Regions from separate parts of the Mucilaginibacter sp. A3364 genome, predicted to be linked through region 1. Evidence: riboswitches for the same ligand, from Rfam matches in the RefSeq annotation. Region 1 holds a riboswitch; the other holds the start of a gene.
What was found. A riboswitch is a leader RNA that binds a small molecule or an ion and turns the genes downstream of it on or off. The one in region 1 is predicted to bind S-adenosylmethionine.
Positions count from the first base shown of each region.

Region 2: linked by a shared signal. The riboswitch ahead of AC59JT_RS08405 (homoserine O-acetyltransferase family protein) and the one ahead of metH (methionine synthase) in region 1 are both predicted to bind S-adenosylmethionine.

Region 1 covers NZ_JCAWED010000002.1:108,503-113,348, forward strand. The annotation lists gene metH (methionine synthase) at 1-2,730, opposite strand, end outside; SAM riboswitch class I at 2,908-3,020, opposite strand; gene AC59JT_RS13145 (murein L,D-transpeptidase catalytic domain-containing protein) at 3,100-3,702, opposite strand; gene AC59JT_RS13150 (Bax inhibitor-1/YccA family protein) at 3,733-4,464, opposite strand; gene AC59JT_RS13155 (hypothetical protein) at 4,579-4,846, opposite strand, start outside.
Region 2 covers NZ_JCAWED010000001.1:1,862,198-1,867,043, forward strand. The annotation lists gene AC59JT_RS08395 (hypothetical protein) at 1-452, opposite strand, end outside; gene AC59JT_RS08400 (trans-sulfuration enzyme family protein) at 540-1,655, shown strand; SAM riboswitch class I at 1,735-1,845, shown strand; gene AC59JT_RS08405 (homoserine O-acetyltransferase family protein) at 2,065-3,123, shown strand; gene AC59JT_RS08410 (homoserine dehydrogenase) at 3,123-4,334, shown strand; gene AC59JT_RS08415 (hypothetical protein) at 4,601-4,768, opposite strand; gene AC59JT_RS08420 (glycosyltransferase family 87 protein) at 4,820-4,846, shown strand, end outside.

The sequences.
Region 1 (4,846 bases):
TTCAAGCGTTACAAAACGCTTGTCTGATTTTTTATTGGCGTGAGCCTCGCGGGCCTTAGCATATTCGTCTTTAATGCCTTGGATGTAGCCGTCGCGGGTATCCTTGTTCATCAGGTTACTGCAAACGGTTACGCTGCGCGATGCATCCAATACGTGTATGGCGGCGCCCGAATAGTTAGGGTCGATCTTTACAGCGGCGTGTATGCGCGAGGTAGTTGCACCGCCAACGATCAGCGGAATAGTAAAGCCTTCGCGTTCCATTTCCTTAGCGAAATGCACCATCTCATCCAGTGATGGGGTGATCAAACCGCTCAGGCCAATAATATCTACGTTTTGTTTTTTGGCTTCTTCAATTATCCGCTGCGCGGGAACCATAACGCCAAGGTCAATGATCTCGAAATTATTACAAGCTAAAACCACGCCTACAATGTTTTTACCGATATCATGCACGTCGCCTTTAACGGTTGCCATTAATATTTTACCGGCGTTGGCTCTTCCGGCATCTGCATCGCCGCCGGCATCAATTAATTTTTGTTTTTCCAGTTCGATGAAAGGTAACAGGTACGCCACGGCCTTTTTCATCACACGGGCCGATTTTACGACCTGTGGCAGGAACATTTTACCCGCGCCAAATAGATCGCCCACAATGTTCATACCGTCCATCAGGGGACCTTCAATTACTTCCAGCGGCCTGTCGTATTTTTGGCGTGCTTCTTCCACGTCGGCGTCCAGGTACTCGATAATACCTTTTACCAAGGCGTGCGACAAGCGTTCTTCTACGGGGCCTTTTCGCCATTCTTCATCGCGCACAACCTCTTTGCCTTTGCTTTTTACGGTATCGGCGTATTCAACCAATCGCTCGGTGGCGTCGTCGCGGCGGTTAAGCAGCACGTCTTCAACCAGCTCGAGCAGTTGCTTATCAATCTCTTCGTAAACCTCCAGCATACCGGCGTTTACAATGCCCATGTCCATACCGGCTTTGATGGCATGGAACAGGAAGGCCGAGTGCATCGCCTCGCGCACTACGTTATTACCGCGGAAAGAAAAGGAAATATTACTTACACCACCGCTCACTTTAGCGTACGGCAGGTTTTGTTTTATCCAGCGGGTAGCTTCAATAAAATCTACCGCGTAGTTGTTGTGTTCCTCCAAACCGGTTGCAACGGTAAGGATGTTAGGGTCGAAAATGATATCCTGCGGGGGAAAACCTATCTCGTTCACCAAAATATCGTACGAACGCTTACATATCTCTATCCGGCGCTGGTAATTATCAGCCTGACCTGTTTCGTCAAAAGCCATCACTACCGTGGCGGCACCATAGCTTAATATTTTGCGGGCGTATTCTTTAAACTTCTCCTCGCCTTCTTTCAGCGAGATGGAGTTTACAATACCCTTACCTTGTATACATTTTAAACCTGCCTCAATAACCGACCATTTTGATGAGTCGATCATGATAGGCAGTTTGGCAATATCAGGTTCAGAAGCTACCAGGTTCAGGTATTTCACCATTACAGCTTCCGAGTCGATCATACCCTCGTCCATGTTGATGTCTATCACCTGGGCGCCACCTTCAACCTGTTGGGCAGCTACCGATAGCGCTTCTTCATAATTCTCGGCCAAGATCAGCTTCGAGAATTTTGGCGAACCGGTGATATTGGTACGCTCACCCACATTCACAAAAATACTTTCGGGAGTTATGGTAACGGCTTCTAAACCGCTCAGGCGCATGTTTGGAGCTACCTCAGGTACCAAACGTGCAGGATACTTTTCTGCACGTTCGGCTATGCATTTAATGTGGTCGGGCGTGGTACCGCAGCAACCGCCAACAATGTTCACCAGACCGTCTTTCATAAAGTCGTCTACCTGGTGGGCAGTTTCGTGCGGGGTTTCGTCATACTGACCAAACTCGTTTGGCAAACCGGCATTGGGATAAGCCGATATAAATACATCTGCCTTTTCAGAAAGTTCCTGAATGTGCGGGCGCATTTCACGGGCACCCAAAGCGCAATTTAAACCTACTGATAACAGGTTAGCGTGGCGGATAGAATTCCAGAACGCCTCAACGGTTTGGCCCGAAAGGGTACGGCCTGAAGCATCGGTAATAGTACCCGATATCATGATGGGCAAATGTTTGCCGCTTTCCTGCGCGTATTTATCGGCAGCAAATAAAGCTGCTTTGGCATTCAGGGTATCAAATATGGTTTCAATCAACAAAACGTCCGATCCGCCATCAACCAAACCACGAATCTGATCGTAGTAAGCATTAGCCAGATCATCAAAAGTAACGGCACGGTAACCCGGGTCGTTCACATCAGGCGATAATGATGCAGTACGATTTGTAGGACCAACAGCACCGGCCACAAAGCGGGGTTTGTTGGGCGTTTTTAAATTATATTCATCAGCAACCTCACGGGCCAGGCGTGCGCCTTCGTAGCTCATTTCATAAGCCAGCTCTTCCATATGGTAGTCGGCCAGGGAAATTACTTGCGTGCTGAAGGTATTGGTTTCGATGATATCGGCACCGGCATCCAGGTACTCGGCATGTATAGCTTTGATCACGTCCGGGCGCGTTAAGTTCAGCAGGTCATTATTACCTTGCAGGTCGCTGTGGTGATCTTTAAATCTTTCTCCACGAAAATCTTTTTCGGTTAGCTGGTACCGTTGTATCATGGTACCCATAGCGCCGTCAATGATCAGAATACGTTTTTTGAGTTCGTCTTTTATATTCATTGTCTGTTAGATATGAGAAGTGAGATTTGAGATATGAGAAAGCATATCTATCACCGCTCATCGATCAGATACTGAAATACGGTTGGCAAAACCGAGATAACATCTCATGTCTCACATCTCACATCTCATATCTAAAAAAGCTTATGCTGAAGGTCGGATCAATCAAATTTTGACTCTCGCTTATCTGTCCATCTGCCGGTTAAAACTGATGAGTAGAATGTAGCACCTTGTTGAGTAACAGGTTGCTAAGACATCGCAGGGTCCAGTCCCTCCGCCTTTCTGTATAAGCAGTGCAAAGATGCGTAATTAAGTTGTAATGTGCAAGAGGCTAAGCGTAACCGATACGCCTCGATTAGTGGATATTACATGCTAATTATATATCCACATCAACACCGGTTTACTTTGCGCGCGCAGTAAGGCATCAACCAGCTTCATGGTATTGTTTGATATGGCCGGGCAGCCCCAACCTTCGGGTGTACCATCCGGGTAAACCTCTTGCTCGGGCACACGCTCCCACGAGTGAAATACAATTTGACGACCCAAGGCTTTGTTGTTGCTTGCCTCTAAACCATTTAAAAAATACTTTACATGTATGCCCCAGCCGCTATATCCACGACCCATAATTTTGTATTTCCCTAAGGCTGTGCAATGACTGCCATCGGCATTACTGAACTGCGGCTTATCTTTAGACCACACGCCTGCCCATGGGGAAGTACCGCAACCATGGCTCACCAAACCGGCTATATGTATGGCATTTTTACGCATATCCCAAACCATAAAGCGCTTTACGCCCGATGGCAGGCTCATGTCAATTAAAATACTGTAGCGGATATTATAGCCTTTTTGCTTCGCGAATTGCAGGGCTTCTTTAGCTTTTTGGCGGGTGCGGTTGGTATCTATCCGCTGCGCGGACGCTGCAAATGTGAGCAGAAACAAAAATGCCGGCAAAAATCTGCAAACTAGTTTGTACATCTTTTACCGGCAAGTATTTTTTGTTAGTTATTATCTTCTGCTTCCAAATATGCGAAGCATTGACATAAATAAGTTGATGAATGTAGTATAAAGCACGTATGCTCCTATGATCACTAATTTTTTTGATTCGGCGCTACCATATTCCAAACCTGCACCTATGCGTTTTAACATTTGCACGTAAAAAGCAGTTAAACCTATCATTACGGCCATAAACACAAAGCTCAGAATATACTGTAATGTATCGCTTCCCATAAAGAAATTAACCAAGCTAACCACAAATGCCCCTATAAAGATAGTATACATTATAGAACCGAATTTGGTAAGGTCTTGCTGAGTAGTGTAACCGGCGATAGCCATTACTGCAAACACGGCGGCAGAACTTAAGAATACCGTAAATATTGAACTCGCGGTATAAATAAGGCCGATAATACTTAGGCTTATGCCAATAGTTAATGCATAACCGAAAAATAAAGCCACCAACACAGGGTAACTAATACGCGTGTAGCCAAAATTCATTACCAGGTTAAAGGCTAGCGGAGCAAATAAGGCAACGTAACCTATGGTAGTAAATTTACCTACAGTGGGGTCGATTATTAAACTTAACAAGCTGAAATCTGTAGCGAAAACGTAAGCTATACTTGCTGACACGCCCAATGCGATACACATCCAGGTAAAAACCTTGGCTAAATATTTACGTGAAGCGTCAGTGTCGTTTACCTCTATTACATTATCGTAAACGTAGTTGGGATTATTATTTTCCATTCTTTATTGATTTGGATTTATTGTTATCAAATATAGTTTTATCAGAATCAAGAATCAAGAGCCAAGAATCAAGACAGTGTAATCTTGGCTCTTGATTCTTGACTCTTGGTTCTACTAATTAAGTCTCTTCGTCAACTGCTCCTCTACCCGTTTAAAAAATTGCAGGGGTTTTGAGGTGCGCCAGTTCATCTCGTCCAGTTCGCCACCAAAGTTGATGTAGTAGTCGATGTTGTTGCGCTTAAACTCCTCTATCACATGCTCGCGGAAATTAATTCCGGCTATCCAGCCATCCTCCACATCCTGAAACCATTCCTCATAGTAGCAATCGTCTGACGAGTGATAATTCAACACGTTCTCACCTATCAGTATGTATTTATTAATG
Region 2 (4,846 bases), on a different contig from region 1:
GATATCATGCCGTTGTTACCGGCTTCGAAGAAAATATCGTAACGATCTTTAGCCTGTGTTAACCAGGTAGTTTTGGTAAACGAGTAAATATCATCTAAAGCATAAAGGTTGGCACCTTCTCCGCCATGGCTGTTTAGGGTTTTTTCGTTTTCGTGCCACTCTGTACTTAGGTAGTAGGCACCGGTATTATTACTGACCCTGTATTCGTAAAACCAGTAATCTCGGGTCGTAACCTGGCCATTTTTAATGGTTAGTTTGGTTTCCGAATAAGCAAAGTTTAAAGGACGTTGTACTGCAACGTATGAATAGTTGTTATTTGCGTTTGATTTAAACGTTTCAAAAGCTTTTAAACTTTTCTCGTAGTCATTAGTAACCGCGTCCTTTTTGGTGCACGAGGAAATAAGCACGATCAACGAAAGCATGCTTAAGGTTATATATTTAAAAAAGTTCATGTCTGCTTAAATTGGTTATTAAGTACATAAAGTTACATAATTGTAACAGTATTATGGTAAATAATATGGTAATTTGATATGCTTAATATGAAAACAGAAACCATTGCCATACACGCCGGCAACCATGCCGATGCCGCTACCGGAGCCGTTATACAACCGATAGTTCTATCAACTACGTTTATCCGTAACGCGGACGGTAGTTATACCGATGGCTACATTTACAGCAGGGCTTCAAACCCTAACCGCACTTCCTTAGAAAATGTGTTAGCTCAGTTAGAGCAAGGGGCAGATGCGGCAGCCTTTTCATCGGGCAACGCGGCGGGCATGGCTGTATTTCAGTCATTGGCCCCAGGTACGCATGTTATTGCGCCCGATGATATGTATCATGGGTTACGTAACCAGCTTAAAACTTTATTCGCCGGCATTTTAACGTTTGATTTTATTGATGTGAATAATGAGGCTGTTTTAAATGCCCACATCAAACCCGAAACCGGACTAATCTGGATCGAAACCCCATCAAACCCATTATTAAAAATAAGCGACATCAAAAAAATCGTCGCGACAGCAAAACAGCATAACATTAAAGTGGTGTGCGATAATACCTTTGCAACCCCTATTTGCCAGCTACCATTAACCTTAGGTGCCGATATAGTTATGCACTCCAGCACCAAATATTTTGGCGGGCACAGTGACTTAATGGGCGGGGCTCTAATTACTGCAGAAAAAAGCGACTGGTGGGCCAGGATCCGTGCCGTACAAGAAATGGGCGGCGCTATCCCCTCTCCGCAGGATTGTTATTACCTGGCACGTAGTTTGAAAACACTGCCGTACCGTGTACGCGGTCATGTAAGTAATGCACAGCTACTGGCGGAATACTTACAACAGCTTCCAAAAGTTGAACGCGTGTTATACCCCGGTTTACCATCGCATCCCAATCATGAGGTTGCCAAACAGCAAATGCAAAGCTTTGGCGGGGTATTATCATTTTGCTTAAATGGCGGCAAAGAAGAAGCGCACCGTGTTATTAATAAGCTACAACTATTTACCCAAGCCACCAGCTTAGGCGGTGTAGAAAGTTTGATTGAGCACCGTGCTATGATCGAAGGCCCGGATACTAAAACACCGTTTAATTTGCTGCGGGTATCTGTCGGGTTGGAGCATATTGATGACTTAATAGCCGACTTAGAACAAGCTTTGGCTTAAAAAATTTGCACTTTTACCTATCAGCATATATATTTGCAGCTCGGTAGCAATACCATGATCAATTCCCTCATACGGTTTTGATTTATAAAGAAGTGGCGAGAGATCAGGCTCAATGACCCACTGGCAACCCTCTAAGGTTAGAGATAGGTGCCAATTCCTGGCCCGGTAAATATCCCGGGAAATATAAATTAACAACATGGATAATTTAAAAAACACCCTTCTTCCGCAAATTTTAATTAATGCCCAAAACGGTACCGCGCCTGCTTATTGCATGTGCTATATGTGCCGCTGTTGATCCCTCACCCGTTTATTTTCTCCACAAAAGAAAAATAACGAACAGCGTTAACGGATAAAATATATCCTTTAGCCTCCCTAAAAATCAACACGTTAATTACTATCAACCAAAAAAATGAGCATTTTAACTTATAAGCATACATCACCATTCCAACTCGAGTCGGGCAAAATACTGGCCGAACTTGAAATTGGCTACCACACCTTTGGCACCCTTAATGCCAATAAGGATAACGTGATATGGGTATGCCACGCCCTTACTGCAAACTCCGACGTATTGGATTGGTGGAAAGGCCTTTTCGGCGATGCCGACTATTTTAACCCGAACGAGCATTTTATAGTTTGTGCCAATATATTAGGTTCGGCCTATGGTACTACCAGTCCGCTCAGTGTTGATCCAGCAATCGGCAAGCCATACTTTTTATCGTTCCCCAACATTACTGTAAGGGATATGGCGAAGGCTCATCAGTTACTAGCGCAGCATTTAAAGTTAGATAGCATACATACCGTAATTGGCGGATCATTAGGCGGACAACAAGCTGCCGAGTGGGCCATTATGGAACCTGATTTTATAAAAAACCTGATCCTTATCGCTACCAACGCGCGTCATTCACCGTGGGGTATTGCTTTTAACGAGTCGCAGCGTTTGGCTTTACTGGCAGATGAAACTTATCATGCCGAAACCGTAGATGGCGGTAAAAAAGGTTTAAAAGCCGCACGCAGTATAGCGTTACTATCCTATCGTGGTTATAAAACTTACACGGTTAGTCAGCAGGAAGACGCGGATGCTAACAACGCCGATGATTTCCGTGCAGCCAGCTACCAGAGCTACCAGGGCGATAAACTGGTGAACCGATTTAATGCCTACAGCTATTGGCACCTAACTAAAACCATGGATTCGCACAATGTGGGCCGTAACCGAGGTGGGGTTGAAAAAGCGTTGAGCCTGATCAAAGCGCGTACGCTGGTTATCGGTATTAAATCAGACGTGTTATTCCCGGTTGAAGAACAGCAATACTTATTTCAGCATATACCGCAGGCGGCATTTGCCGAGTTCGACTCGTTTTACGGGCACGACGGTTTTTTAATTGAAACCGGTATCCTTACTAATATTATCACATCATTTTTTAAACAAGACGTAAAGGGAAAGATCATCCAGTTACAGCAAATAGCATAATGAGCAAGAAACTAAATATCGGCCTTTTTGGCTTCGGCGTGGTTGGCCAGGGACTAAATGATATCATCCAGACTAAAAACCTTAACCTTGAAATAAAAAAGATAGCTATTAAAGATGCCAGCAAAAAGCGCTCTTTACCGGCCGAACTTTTTACTACCGACAAAAACGAACTGCTTAACAACCCGGAGATAAACACCATTGTTGAGCTGATAAACGATACCGAAGCGGCTTTTGACATTGTATCAACCGCGCTTAAATCGGGCAAGAACGTAGTATCCGCCAGTAAAAAAATGATAGCCCTGCATTTGGAGGAGCTGATCCAGATACAACAACAATACGGCACATCATTATTGTATGAGGGCGCGGTTTGCGGTAGTATTCCTATCATCCGTAACCTTGAGGAGTATTATGATAATGAGTTGCTGCACTCTATCTGCGGTATATTCAACGGTTCGTCAAACTACATTCTGTCTAAAGGCTTTTTGGAGAACATGGATTATGATGCCGCTTTAAAACTGGCGCAGGACCTTGGCTTTGCCGAAACCAACCCGATAATGGATGTAGGTGGTTTTGATGCGAAATTTAAACTGGTGATAGCCGCGTCGCATGCTTATGGTGTTATTGTAAATCCGGATGAGGTGTTGAACATAGGTATTCAAAACCTGGGAGCAGATGATATTCAGTACGCCCGCGAAAAGAACCTGAAAATAAAACTGGTACCGGTAGCTAAAGAACTGGACGACGAGCATGTTGCCATGTTTGTATTGCCAAAACTGGTTACCGAAACGGAGTTTTTATACAATGTGGAATATGAGTACAACGGCGTAATTGTACAAGCCGCGTTTGCCGATCAGCAATTCTTTTTTGGTAAGGGCGCTGGTGGCCACCCAACAGGTTCGGCTGTGTTATCGGATATTGCTGCTTTACGCTATGACTATGCTTATGAATACAAAAAAACCAAAGCTAGTAAAGGCTTAAACTTTACTAATGATATTGAATTGTGCATTTACCTGCGTTATGAGAGCGACGAACTGCTTGAAGCGTTGAAATTCATCAGCATTAAAGAACGCTACTATTCTGGCAATTATAAATATGTTATTGGAAAAGTAAATCTGCAAAATCTGATCGCTAACGAACAACGTATATCGGATGAGAAGGCATTTCTGGCCTTCGCCGATCAGCTAACAGGGGTCAGTTTAGCCTCGGCTTAAAACCCAACTAAACTTTGCAGTAGTTTTGTTGTGAAGAAAAATGAAAGGTTCCGTAACAGGAACCTTTTTTTGTTTTTAGTCCGACCGCGCGTTGGCGATTACTTACGTGGCTTTTTTATGTCATTGCAAGCGAAGCGAAGCAATCTCCGCTGATAGGTGCGCTAGTTCATACGGAGATTGCTTCGTCGTTCCTTCTCGCAATGACATGTAAGGTGGAATTATGCAGCCAAATTTGTATTTTTGGCGCTATTCGCGTTAGCAAACCCTTATAAATGCATAAACTGGCCGCCGTTTTTAAAAGCAAACCATTTGTAGTTATTGTATGGTTTTTTCTTGGCCTTTTCCCAGTAATCAAAAGTGTTATTGAAGGTTTTGTAAAGCACGAAAACCACATCCATAACAACTACTTCGTTTACAAATACACCTTTATTCATTTAATTGAGCAGGCAAACCTATATACGTTTGAGCCGGCGCATTATATTGATATGAACCATTACGGACCGGTGTTTGGT